Regions from separate parts of the Streptococcus sp. VTCC 12886 genome, predicted to be linked through region 2. Evidence: predicted binding sites of a transcription regulator. Region 2 holds the regulator's gene; each other region holds the start of a gene.

Region 1 (3,285 bases), on a different contig from region 2:
CTCAGGTAGCGAATTTGCGGGCCTATATCACGGAACATTTCTACACCTGCACAAAGGAAATTTTGCAAAATCTGGGTTTCATGTATGTTGAAGATGAGCGATTTTCAGCCAATATCGACCGAGCAGGTGGACCAGGCACAGTAGCCTTTGTCAGTCAAGCCATTGCGATTTATTGCCAAGAATAAATAAGGAAAGTCTAGTGAGAACTAGGCTTTTTTGGTATACTAGATGTACCTAGAGTGTAAGGAGGCACCCCATGATTCAACCTATTATGAAAGATATTTTCTTCCTGCAGAAGAAGTCTGAGCCTGCGACTCAGCTAGATGTGCAGGTAGGTCAAGATTTACAGGATACTTTGGTAGCCAACGCTCATGCCTGCGTGGGTATGGCGGCCAACATGATTGGCGTCAAAAAGCGGATAATCATCGTCAACATGGGCTTCGCCAATCTGGTCATGTACAATCCCGTCCTCATCAGCAAGGCCAAGCCCTATCAGACAGAGGAAGGCTCCCTGTCGCTAGTAGGTACTCGCACGACCACTCGCTATCAGGAAATTGAAGTAGAGTTTTTTGATGCTTCTTGGAAAAAGCGGAGACTAAAACTAACTGACTTCCAAGCCCAGATTGTTCAGCATGAACTAGATCATTTGGAAGGGATTGTTATCTAACTTTTTAAAAAGTTTGAAAAATGTTAACAAATCTATTGACCTTTGCTGACTAATTGTGTATAATAAGATTCGTAAGGTAAATGCCTTGCGGAATGTTTAATCAAAAGGTCAGTAAAGATCAAAAAGTAAAAAGTAATGATTTATATTTTGAACTATTGGTCAGTAAAAAGCAAACCTATAAGGAGGTTGTTATGAAAGACAGGATAACACCCTATTAGCGTCATTTAGTTTATCTTTTATTACTTTGACGTACGAGGAAACTCCATTTCCCTATTTCCAGCTTCAAACACTCCACTGGATTGTTTGAACTCGCTTTGCCGTACTTTACGAATGTTACTTACTATCGTAAGTGCGAATTCCAACCTTCAATAGTTCACTGGACTATTGAAGCTGCCTGTAGCTTTTGATTCGAACTTTGTTCGCACTATTTCCCACCTCCAAAGGTTCCCCAAACCTTTAGAGCTAGTACTAAAAGCAAACTGAAAGACTAAGTCAATCTTTCTAAAACAAAGGTCAGTAAAAGTCAAAAATAAATAAAACAGAAACGAGGTAACTACTATGAACAACAATTTCAATAACTTTAACAATATGGACGATATTTTCAATCAACTCATGGCCAACATGGGTGGTTACAGTACAGAGCGCCGCCGTTATTCTATCAATGGGCGTGAAGTGACACCGGAGGAATTTGCTATGTACCGTCAGACCGGTCGCCTGCCACAGACCGAAGAAGTGGCACAAGCACCATCTAAAGGTCAGATAAAATCAGATGGGATACTAGCAAAATTAGGTCGCAATTTGACTCAAGAGGCTCGCGAAGGTAAATTGGATCCTGTTATCGGACGTAACAAAGAAATTCAAGAAACTGCCGAAATCTTGGCTCGTCGTACTAAGAATAACCCAGTCCTTGTCGGTGATGCTGGGGTTGGTAAAACAGCTGTAGTTGAAGGTTTGGCACAAGCCATCGTTAATGGTGATGTCCCAGCTGCTATCAAGGACAAAGAAATCATCTCCATTGACATTTCGGGCTTGGAAGCTGGTACTCAATACCGTGGTAGCTTTGAAGAAAACATTCAAAACTTGGTAAATGAAGTCAAAGAAGCTGGAAACATTATCCTCTTCTTCGATGAAATTCATCAAATTCTTGGTGCCGGAAGCACTGGCGATGGTCAAGGTTCTAAAGGTCTGGCTGATATCTTGAAACCTGCTCTTTCACGTGGTGAAATAACAGTGATTGGTGCAACAACTCAAGATGAATACCGTAACACTATCTTGAAGAATGCTGCCCTTGCTCGTCGTTTCAACGAAGTTAAGGTCAATGCTCCTTCTCCTGAAGATACCTTCAAGATTCTTCAAGGTATTCGTGATCTTTATGAAAAACACCACAATGTTATCTTGCCAGATGAAGTCTTGAAAGCAGCGGTTGATTTTTCAGTACAATACATTCCACAACGTAGCTTGCCAGATAAGGCTATTGACCTTTTGGACGTGACAGCAGCTCACTTGGCAGCACAACATCCAGTAACTGATGTCAATGCTGTTGAACGTGAAATCGAAGAAGAAAAAGCTAAACAAGAAGCTGCAGTTGCTAAAGAAGATTTCGAAGCAGCTCTAAATTCTAAGATTCGTATTGAAAAACTTGAAAAGAAAATTGCTAACCATGCAAAAGATCGCAAGGTGACTGCGACTGTAAACGATGTGGCTGAATCCGTAGAACGTATGACTGGTATTCCAGTATCTCAAATGGGTGCAACGGATATCGAACGTTTGAAAGATATGGGTAACCGTTTGCAAGCTAAGGTTATCGGTCAAGATAAGGCCGTTGAAGCAGTGGCACGTTCCATCCGTCGTAATCGTGCAGGATTTGACGATGGTAACCGTCCAATCGGTAGCTTCCTCTTTGTAGGACCTACTGGTGTTGGTAAAACTGAGTTGGCTAAACAATTGGCCCTTGATTTGTTCGGTACCAAAGATGCTATCATCCGTTTGGACATGTCAGAATACAGCGACCGCACAGCCGTTTCTAAATTGATCGGTACAACAGCTGGTTATGTTGGTTATGATGATAATAGCAATACCTTGACAGAACGTGTTCGTCGTAACCCTTATTCAATCATCCTTCTTGATGAAATTGAAAAGGCAGACCCTCAAGTTATCACCCTTCTCCTCCAAGTTTTGGATGATGGCCGTTTGACTGATGGTCAAGGTAATACTGTAAACTTCAAGAACACAGTCATTATCGCAACTTCAAACGCTGGCTTCGGTTACGAATCTAACTGGACAGAAGATGATGATAAACCAGAACTCATGGATCGTTTGAAACCTTACTTCCGTCCGGAATTCCTTAATCGTTTCGACGCAGTTATTGAGTTCTCACACTTAGATAAGGAGGACCTTTCTAAGATTGTCGATCTTATGTTGAATGAAGTTAACAAGACTCTTTCTAAGAAAGGCATTGAGTTGTCAGTTAGCGAAGCTGCTAAAGCCTATATGACAGAAGAAGGCTATGATGAAGTTATGGGTGCTCGTCCACTCCGTCGTGTGGTTGAACAACAAATCCGTGACAAAGTCACAGACTTCCACTTGGATAACCTTGATGCTAAAAATTTAGAAGCTGA
Region 2 (3,285 bases):
GATGAGTTGGCAAAAATCAACCACAAGATCGAACAAGACAACGAAAGCCGTGCAATGGTTGACAAACCAGCATTGCCATTGTTGAAATACGGTTCAAAAGCTGAATTGACTGACGAAGTGATTGCAGCAGCTGAAGAAGCTATCAAAGCAGAATTGACAGCTGAAGGCAAACCAGAAAAAATCTGGGACAAAATCATCCCAGGTAAAATGGATCGCTTTATGTTGGACAATACTCAAGTTGACCAAGCTTACACACTTCTTGCTCAAGTTTACATCATGGACGACAGCAAAACAGTTGAAGCTTACTTGAACTCAGTGAACGCTTCTGTTGTAGAATTTGCTCGTTTCGAAGTGGGTGAAGGTATCGAGAAAGCTTCAAACGACTTTGAAGCAGAAGTTGCAGCTACTATGGCAGCAGCTCTTGGTAAATAATCATATATAGAAGAACTTCCGACAGGGAGTTCTTTTTGTAAAATCGGTCTTAGGGCTGATGAATGAATAGGTTGAATGTGCTATACTAATATCAATCCTTAATATTTTTCACATCTCCTTACAAAAGCACCGGTCGTCTGGCCGGTGCTTTTGTCGTTCTTTTAATCTTGTATAAACGCTGTAATTTCTTTTTCTGTCATACTAGAGTCGCAACGGACTTGGACACCGTCTGCTTTTGCGACGAGGAGTCCAGGGACCGTAGGAACTTGGTAGTGGTCGCGTAGGGCTTGGAGTTCAGGGCTGGCTTGACTAGAGTCGAGGAAGTGAATAGGTACTTGCTCCTCTTTGGCTACCTTATGTAGTTTTGGCGCGAACCGATTGCAGTAAGGGCAGGTTGCGCGTCCGATAAAGAGGATGGCTCCCTCTTTTGCTGAAAGCAAAGTTTGGGCCTGCTCCACGTCAATTGTAATAAAATCTTGAATATACGTTTTGAAATCCATTGTCTACTCCTTTTTCTTTCTATTATAAAGAATTTTAGGATTAATTTCAAAAATCGACTACGATCGACACTGTTGCTTTTACTTTAAAAAAATCTATTTTTACGGTATAATGGTCAAAGAATGTCAAAGAAAATCAAAGAAAGAGGCGATACTATGGTGATGAAAAATACATCGGATTATATCGAGGAACATATCAAGGCCATTCTAGATCAAGTCAGTGTTGCTGTATTGCGTCGGAGTGAATTGGCCAGTCGATTTGAAGTGGTTCCGAGTCAGATTAACTATGTTATCAAAACACGATTTACTGCAAGCCGTGGCTACATTGTAGAAAGTAAGCGTGGCGGAGGAGGGTATATTCGTATTGGTAGGATTACCTTCTCGGACAAACATGAATTGGTACATGACCTAATAAAAAATATGGGTGAGCAATTATCAACAACGGTATTTGCTGATATATTACAATTGTTGTTTGATGAAGGCTTGATGACAGAACGCGAAGGAAATTTGTTTTTAGCAACGGCTTCCAACGATGTCTTGGGGAAAGATGCGGATAAAATTCGAGCGCGAATGATGCTGCAACTACTCCGTCATTTAGATAGGAAAGAGGATTAATTTTCATGAAAATTTCAACAGGCTTACAACGGGTTTATGAAGATGCTCAGTTGATTGCCCAACGATATGCATGCGATCATTTAGAAACGTGGCATATTTTGCTAGCATTTGTCATCAATCACGATACGGTAGCTGGTGCTGTTTTGGCAGAATACCCAATGAGTATTTCAGATTTCGAACATGCTACTTTTGTTGTTACAGAAAAAGTATACCGTGAAGAATTGGATAAATTTAATATTCTACCCTCCTCAAAGAGATTAGACGATACAGCTCAGTTCGCTAGAAAGATTGCAGAAGTCGTTAAGGCAAAAGAATTAGGAAGCGAGCATTTGTTTCAGGCAATGCTGTTAGACAAACGTTCAACCGCAAGTCAAATTCTAGATAAAGTAGGTTTTCATTTTGAAGAGATAGAAGATGAATTCCGTTTTGTTGATTTACGTAAAAACTTAGAGTATCGTGCAGGGTTCACCAAAGAGGATTTGAAAGCTATCCGTAGCGTGATGAAAGGTGGAAAGGCTAAAACAGCAAGTGTAGGTCAAATGATGGGCATGCCACCAACTGCTCAAAGTGGTGGATTGGAGGATTATACACGAGATTTGACAGCCTTAGCTCGCGAGGGGAAAATTGAACCTGTTATTGGTCGCGATGCTGAAATTTCACGGATGATTCAAATTCTATCACGTAAAACGAAGAACAATCCTGTTTTGGTTGGCGATGCAGGTGTTGGAAAAACAGCACTAGCATTAGGTCTTGCTCAGCGTGTTGCAGAAGGAAATGTTCCTGTCAGTTTAGCAAAGATGCGTGTTTTGGAACTTGATTTGATGAATGTTATTGCAGGAACTCGTTTCCGTGGTGACTTTGAAGAGCGGATGAATAATATCATCAATGATATTGAAGAAGATGGTCAGGTTATCCTCTTTATCGATGAATTACATACTATTATGGGGTCGGGTTCGGGAATTGATTCAACCTTAGATGCTGCCAATATTCTCAAACCGGCCTTGGCTCGAGGGACCCTACGCACTGTTGGTGCAACGACACAGGATGAATACCAAAAGCATATTGAAAAAGATGCTGCCCTGGTCCGTCGTTTTGCCAAAGTGACCATTGAAGAGCCGACAGTTGAGGACAGTATTGCCATTTTGACCGGGCTTAAAGGGACTTTTGAAAAATACCATAGGGTCCGTATTGGAGATGCGACTGTTGAGACAGCTGTGACTTACGCCAAGAGGTATCTGACTAGTAAAAACTTGCCAGACTCAGCAATTGACTTGTTAGATGAAGCCAGTGCAACGGTACAAAATAGAGTGAAAGGGCAGGTTGAAGAAACAGGTCTTTCAACTATTGATAAAGCTTTGATGGCTGGAAAATACAAGACTGTCAGTAAGCTCTTAATCAAGACTACAGAAAAGAATCTGTTGAGTCAAAACGATGACTTAGAAGTGACAGAAGATGACATTTTGGAAACACTTAGTCGCTTATCAGGTATCCCAGTAGCCAAGCTCAGCCAATCAGATACTAAGAAGTACCTGAATCTGGAAGCAGAATTGCACAAACGTGTGATTGGGCAGGAAGAAGCTATTTCTGCCATTAGTAGAGCTATCCGCCGTAATCAGTCGGGGATTCGGACAGGTCGCAGACCGATTGGTTCCTTTATGTTCTTAGGACCAACTGGTGTCGGTAAGACTGAGCTTGCTAAAGCCTTGGCAGAGGTTCTCTTTGATGATGAATCTGCTCTTAT
Region 3 (3,285 bases), on a different contig from region 2:
GATGATTTTCCAATTTGAACATGTAGGACTTGATCAGCAGGAAGGGAAAGAAAAGTGGGATTTGGCACCGCTTGATCCAGCTCGTTTGCATAACGTTCTATCCAAATGGCAGACTGAACTGGTTGGTAAAGGCTGGAACTCACTTTTCTGGAATAATCATGATTTACCTCGTGCCATTTCTCGCTTCGGTGATGATCGACCTGCATTTCGTGAGCTAAGTGGTAAAATGTTGGCTATTTATCTTCATTTTATGTCAGGGACTCCTTATATCTACCAAGGTGAGGAAATCGGTATGATTAATACGCCAATTACAGATATTAACCAGGCAGATGATATTGAAACACGTCGCATGTATGCGGAACGGATTGAAAATGGCTTTACCAAGGAGGAATTGATTACTTCTATAAATGCCAAAGGTCGTGATAATGCTCGCCGTCCAATGCAATGGACAGGAGCAGAAGGAGCAGGCTTCAGTACAGGTCAAGCCTGGCTGGCTTTTGGAGATACTGTCAAAGACATCAACGTTGAAAAAGCACTTGCAGACAAACAATCTCTTTTCTATACCTATCAAAAATTAATCGCTCTTCGGAAAGAGTATCCTTGTATGTCCGAAGGAAAATATGAAGTGATGGAGACTGGAAATAGCTCGGTAATGGCCTACCGTAAATATGATGAACAGGATGATTTCATCATTCTGGTGAATTTCACAAGTGATGAGCAAGCCTTCGAAGTATCGAGCGAGGGATATTCCCTGTTTATGCATAATTACGAAGAGGCTGCATTTTTGGCTGGACAATTATTGAGACCGTATGAGGCAATCGTTCTCAAAAAATAAGATAATTTTCAATATTCACGAGCTTTTTTCATGAATTTTTGGTAAAATAGAAAAAACAAAAAAGAGAGGTTTCATCATCATGGGTAAATTCCAAGTCATTTCACACCCACTCATTCAGCATAAATTGTCTATCCTTCGTAGAACAACAACTTCTACAAAAGATTTCCGTGAGTTGGTCAATGAAATTGCCATGTTAATGGGCTACGAAGTATTGCGTGACTTGCCACTTGAAGATGTGGAAATTGAAACACCGATTACAAAAACAGTTCAAAAACAAATTGCAGGTAAGAAATTAGCTATTGTGCCAATTCTTCGTGCTGGTATTGGTATGGTCGATGGATTGCTTAGCTTGGTTCCGGCAGCTAAAGTTGGTCATATTGGTATGTACCGCGATGAAGAAACCTTACAACCAGTTGAATACCTTGTGAAATTGCCAGAAGATATTGATCAACGCCATATCTTGGTAGTAGACCCAATGTTAGCAACTGGTGGTTCAGCAATTCTTGCAGTGGATTCCTTGAAAAAACGTGGAGCTTCAAATATTAAATTTGTCGCCTTGGTATCCGCTCCAGAAGGTGTGAAAGCACTTCAAGATGCACATCCAGATATCGATATCTTTACAGCAGCCTTGGATGAAAAACTCAATGATAAAGGCTATATCGTTCCAGGTCTTGGAGATGCTGGTGATCGCCTTTTCGGTACTAAATAATCTCCGTAAGAAATCAGTTGAGCTGATTTCTTTTTTCTGGTTTTAAATCGTGTTTTTTATTTGACCAATTTTGACTATTCTTATATAATGGGAAAAGAAAATCTCGAAAAGGAGTAAATTTATGATTCCAGTAGTTATTGAACAAACTAGTCGCGGTGAGCGCTCGTATGATATTTATTCACGTTTGCTGAAAGACCGCATCATTATGTTGACAGGTCCGGTTGAGGACAATATGGCCAATTCGATTATTGCCCAATTGCTTTTCCTAGATGCACAAGATCCAACAAAAGATATTTATCTCTATGTAAATACACCAGGGGGTTCTGTTTCTGCAGGTCTTGCCATCGTGGATACAATGAACTTCATTAAAGCAGACGTACAGACAATTGTAATGGGTACTGCAGCAAGTATGGGAACAATCATTGCTTCAAGTGGTACAAAAGGCAAACGTTTCATGCTTCCTAATGCAGAATACCTGATTCACCAACCAATGGGAGGCACTGGTGGTGGTACTCAGCAAACTGACATGGCAATTGCAGCAGAACACCTCTTAAATACTCGTAACAAGTTAGAAAAAATCTTGGCGGAAAATTCTGGTAAGACAGTCAAACAAATCCATAAGGATGCAGAACGTGACTATTGGATGTCTGCTGAAGAAACCTTGGCATACGGCTTTATCGACCAAATTATGTATAATACAAAGACTAAGTAATGTTGTTTCTATAAGATTATTCTTACATGCTCTGATGATCGACTTGATTGTTGGAGCTTTTCATTTTTAATTGAAAGCGGTATAATATAGGAAGAATCAATTTTAGAGGAGTTGACATGTTTGAGAAGAAAGATCGGATTAGTTTAGCAGTATATTTACATTATAACCGTGATGCCCGTAAATTAAACCAATATGGAGATATCGTCTATCATTCCAAACGCTTACGGTATGTTCTTGTCTATATGGATAAAGATAAAGTAGATGTGGCCATTACAAAACTAAAGAAGGAGAAGTTTGTTAAAAAATTAGTTCCTTCATATATAAAAGAATTGGATCAAAACTTTGTAGGGAGTCTATGGCGTGAATCGATTGATAAGCCAGAGCCAGCCCGCATATCGTCATAATGGTAATATGGAGTCATCAGTAATGATGGCTTTTTTTGTGAATTATTTGGAGAATTATTAAAATTTTAATTTTTTTAAAAATTTTGTTCATTTTTATTGACAATTTTCAGATAATTCTGTATATTAGATACATGTTAAATTTAAGAAAGTTTTAAGGTATTTTCATGAAAACAAGAAAATTTGCAGTAGCAATCGCTACATTTGCTTCAGCAGCTCTCCTCGCTGCCTGTGGCAATGTTTCAACAACCAATACATCCGCAGCTGGTTCAACTATTGGGGAAACATTTAAAATCGGTTATAACTTGGAGTTATCTGGTGCTGTTTCATCTTATGGTCAAACAGAAGAAAAAGGTGCCAACCTTGCAGTAAAAGAAATCAATGCTGCTGGTGGTATTGATGGCAAAAAGATTGAAGTTATCACAAAAGACAATAAATCTGAAACCGCTGAAGCTGCAACGGTTGCAACAAGCTTGGCAAGTGAGGGTGCAAACGTCGTGATCGGCCCTGCTACATCAGGAGCTTCAGCAGCATCTATTCCAGCTTTAACTTCAGCAGGTGTTCCAATGATTTCTCCTTCAGGTACACAAACAAACTTGGTTGAAAATGATAAAGGTGAGGTACAAGA

What was found. Region 2 encodes CtsR, which represses protease genes until heat stress. Its sites were predicted from a motif close to TTGGTCAAAAAAGGTCAAANA; they were not measured.
Region 1: a site for CtsR is predicted at 1,177-1,197, ahead of ACPC57_RS08105 (ATP-dependent Clp protease ATP-binding subunit). Genes of this name have one in related genera too.
Region 3: a site for CtsR is predicted at 1,602-1,622, ahead of ACPC57_RS07530 (ATP-dependent Clp protease proteolytic subunit). Genes of this name have one in related genera too.

Annotation. Positions count from the first base shown of each region.
Region 1 covers NZ_JBMVJB010000025.1:24,174-27,458, forward strand. The annotation lists gene ACPC57_RS08095 (MerR family transcriptional regulator) at 1-185, shown strand, start outside; gene ACPC57_RS08100 (peptide deformylase) at 257-667, shown strand; gene ACPC57_RS08105 (ATP-dependent Clp protease ATP-binding subunit) at 1,226-3,285, shown strand, end outside.
Region 2 covers NZ_JBMVJB010000021.1:34,002-37,286, reverse strand. The annotation lists gene tsf (translation elongation factor Ts) at 1-432, shown strand, start outside; gene ACPC57_RS07390 (thioredoxin domain-containing protein) at 594-932, opposite strand; gene ACPC57_RS07385 (CtsR family transcriptional regulator) at 1,086-1,544, shown strand; gene ACPC57_RS07380 (ATP-dependent Clp protease ATP-binding subunit) at 1,550-3,285, shown strand, end outside.
Region 3 covers NZ_JBMVJB010000022.1:26,240-29,524, forward strand. The annotation lists gene ACPC57_RS07520 (glycoside hydrolase family 13 protein) at 1-835, shown strand, start outside; gene upp (uracil phosphoribosyltransferase) at 915-1,544, shown strand; gene ACPC57_RS07530 (ATP-dependent Clp protease proteolytic subunit) at 1,645-2,256, shown strand; gene ACPC57_RS07535 (DUF2129 domain-containing protein) at 2,373-2,660, shown strand; gene ACPC57_RS07540 (ABC transporter substrate-binding protein) at 2,825-3,285, shown strand, end outside.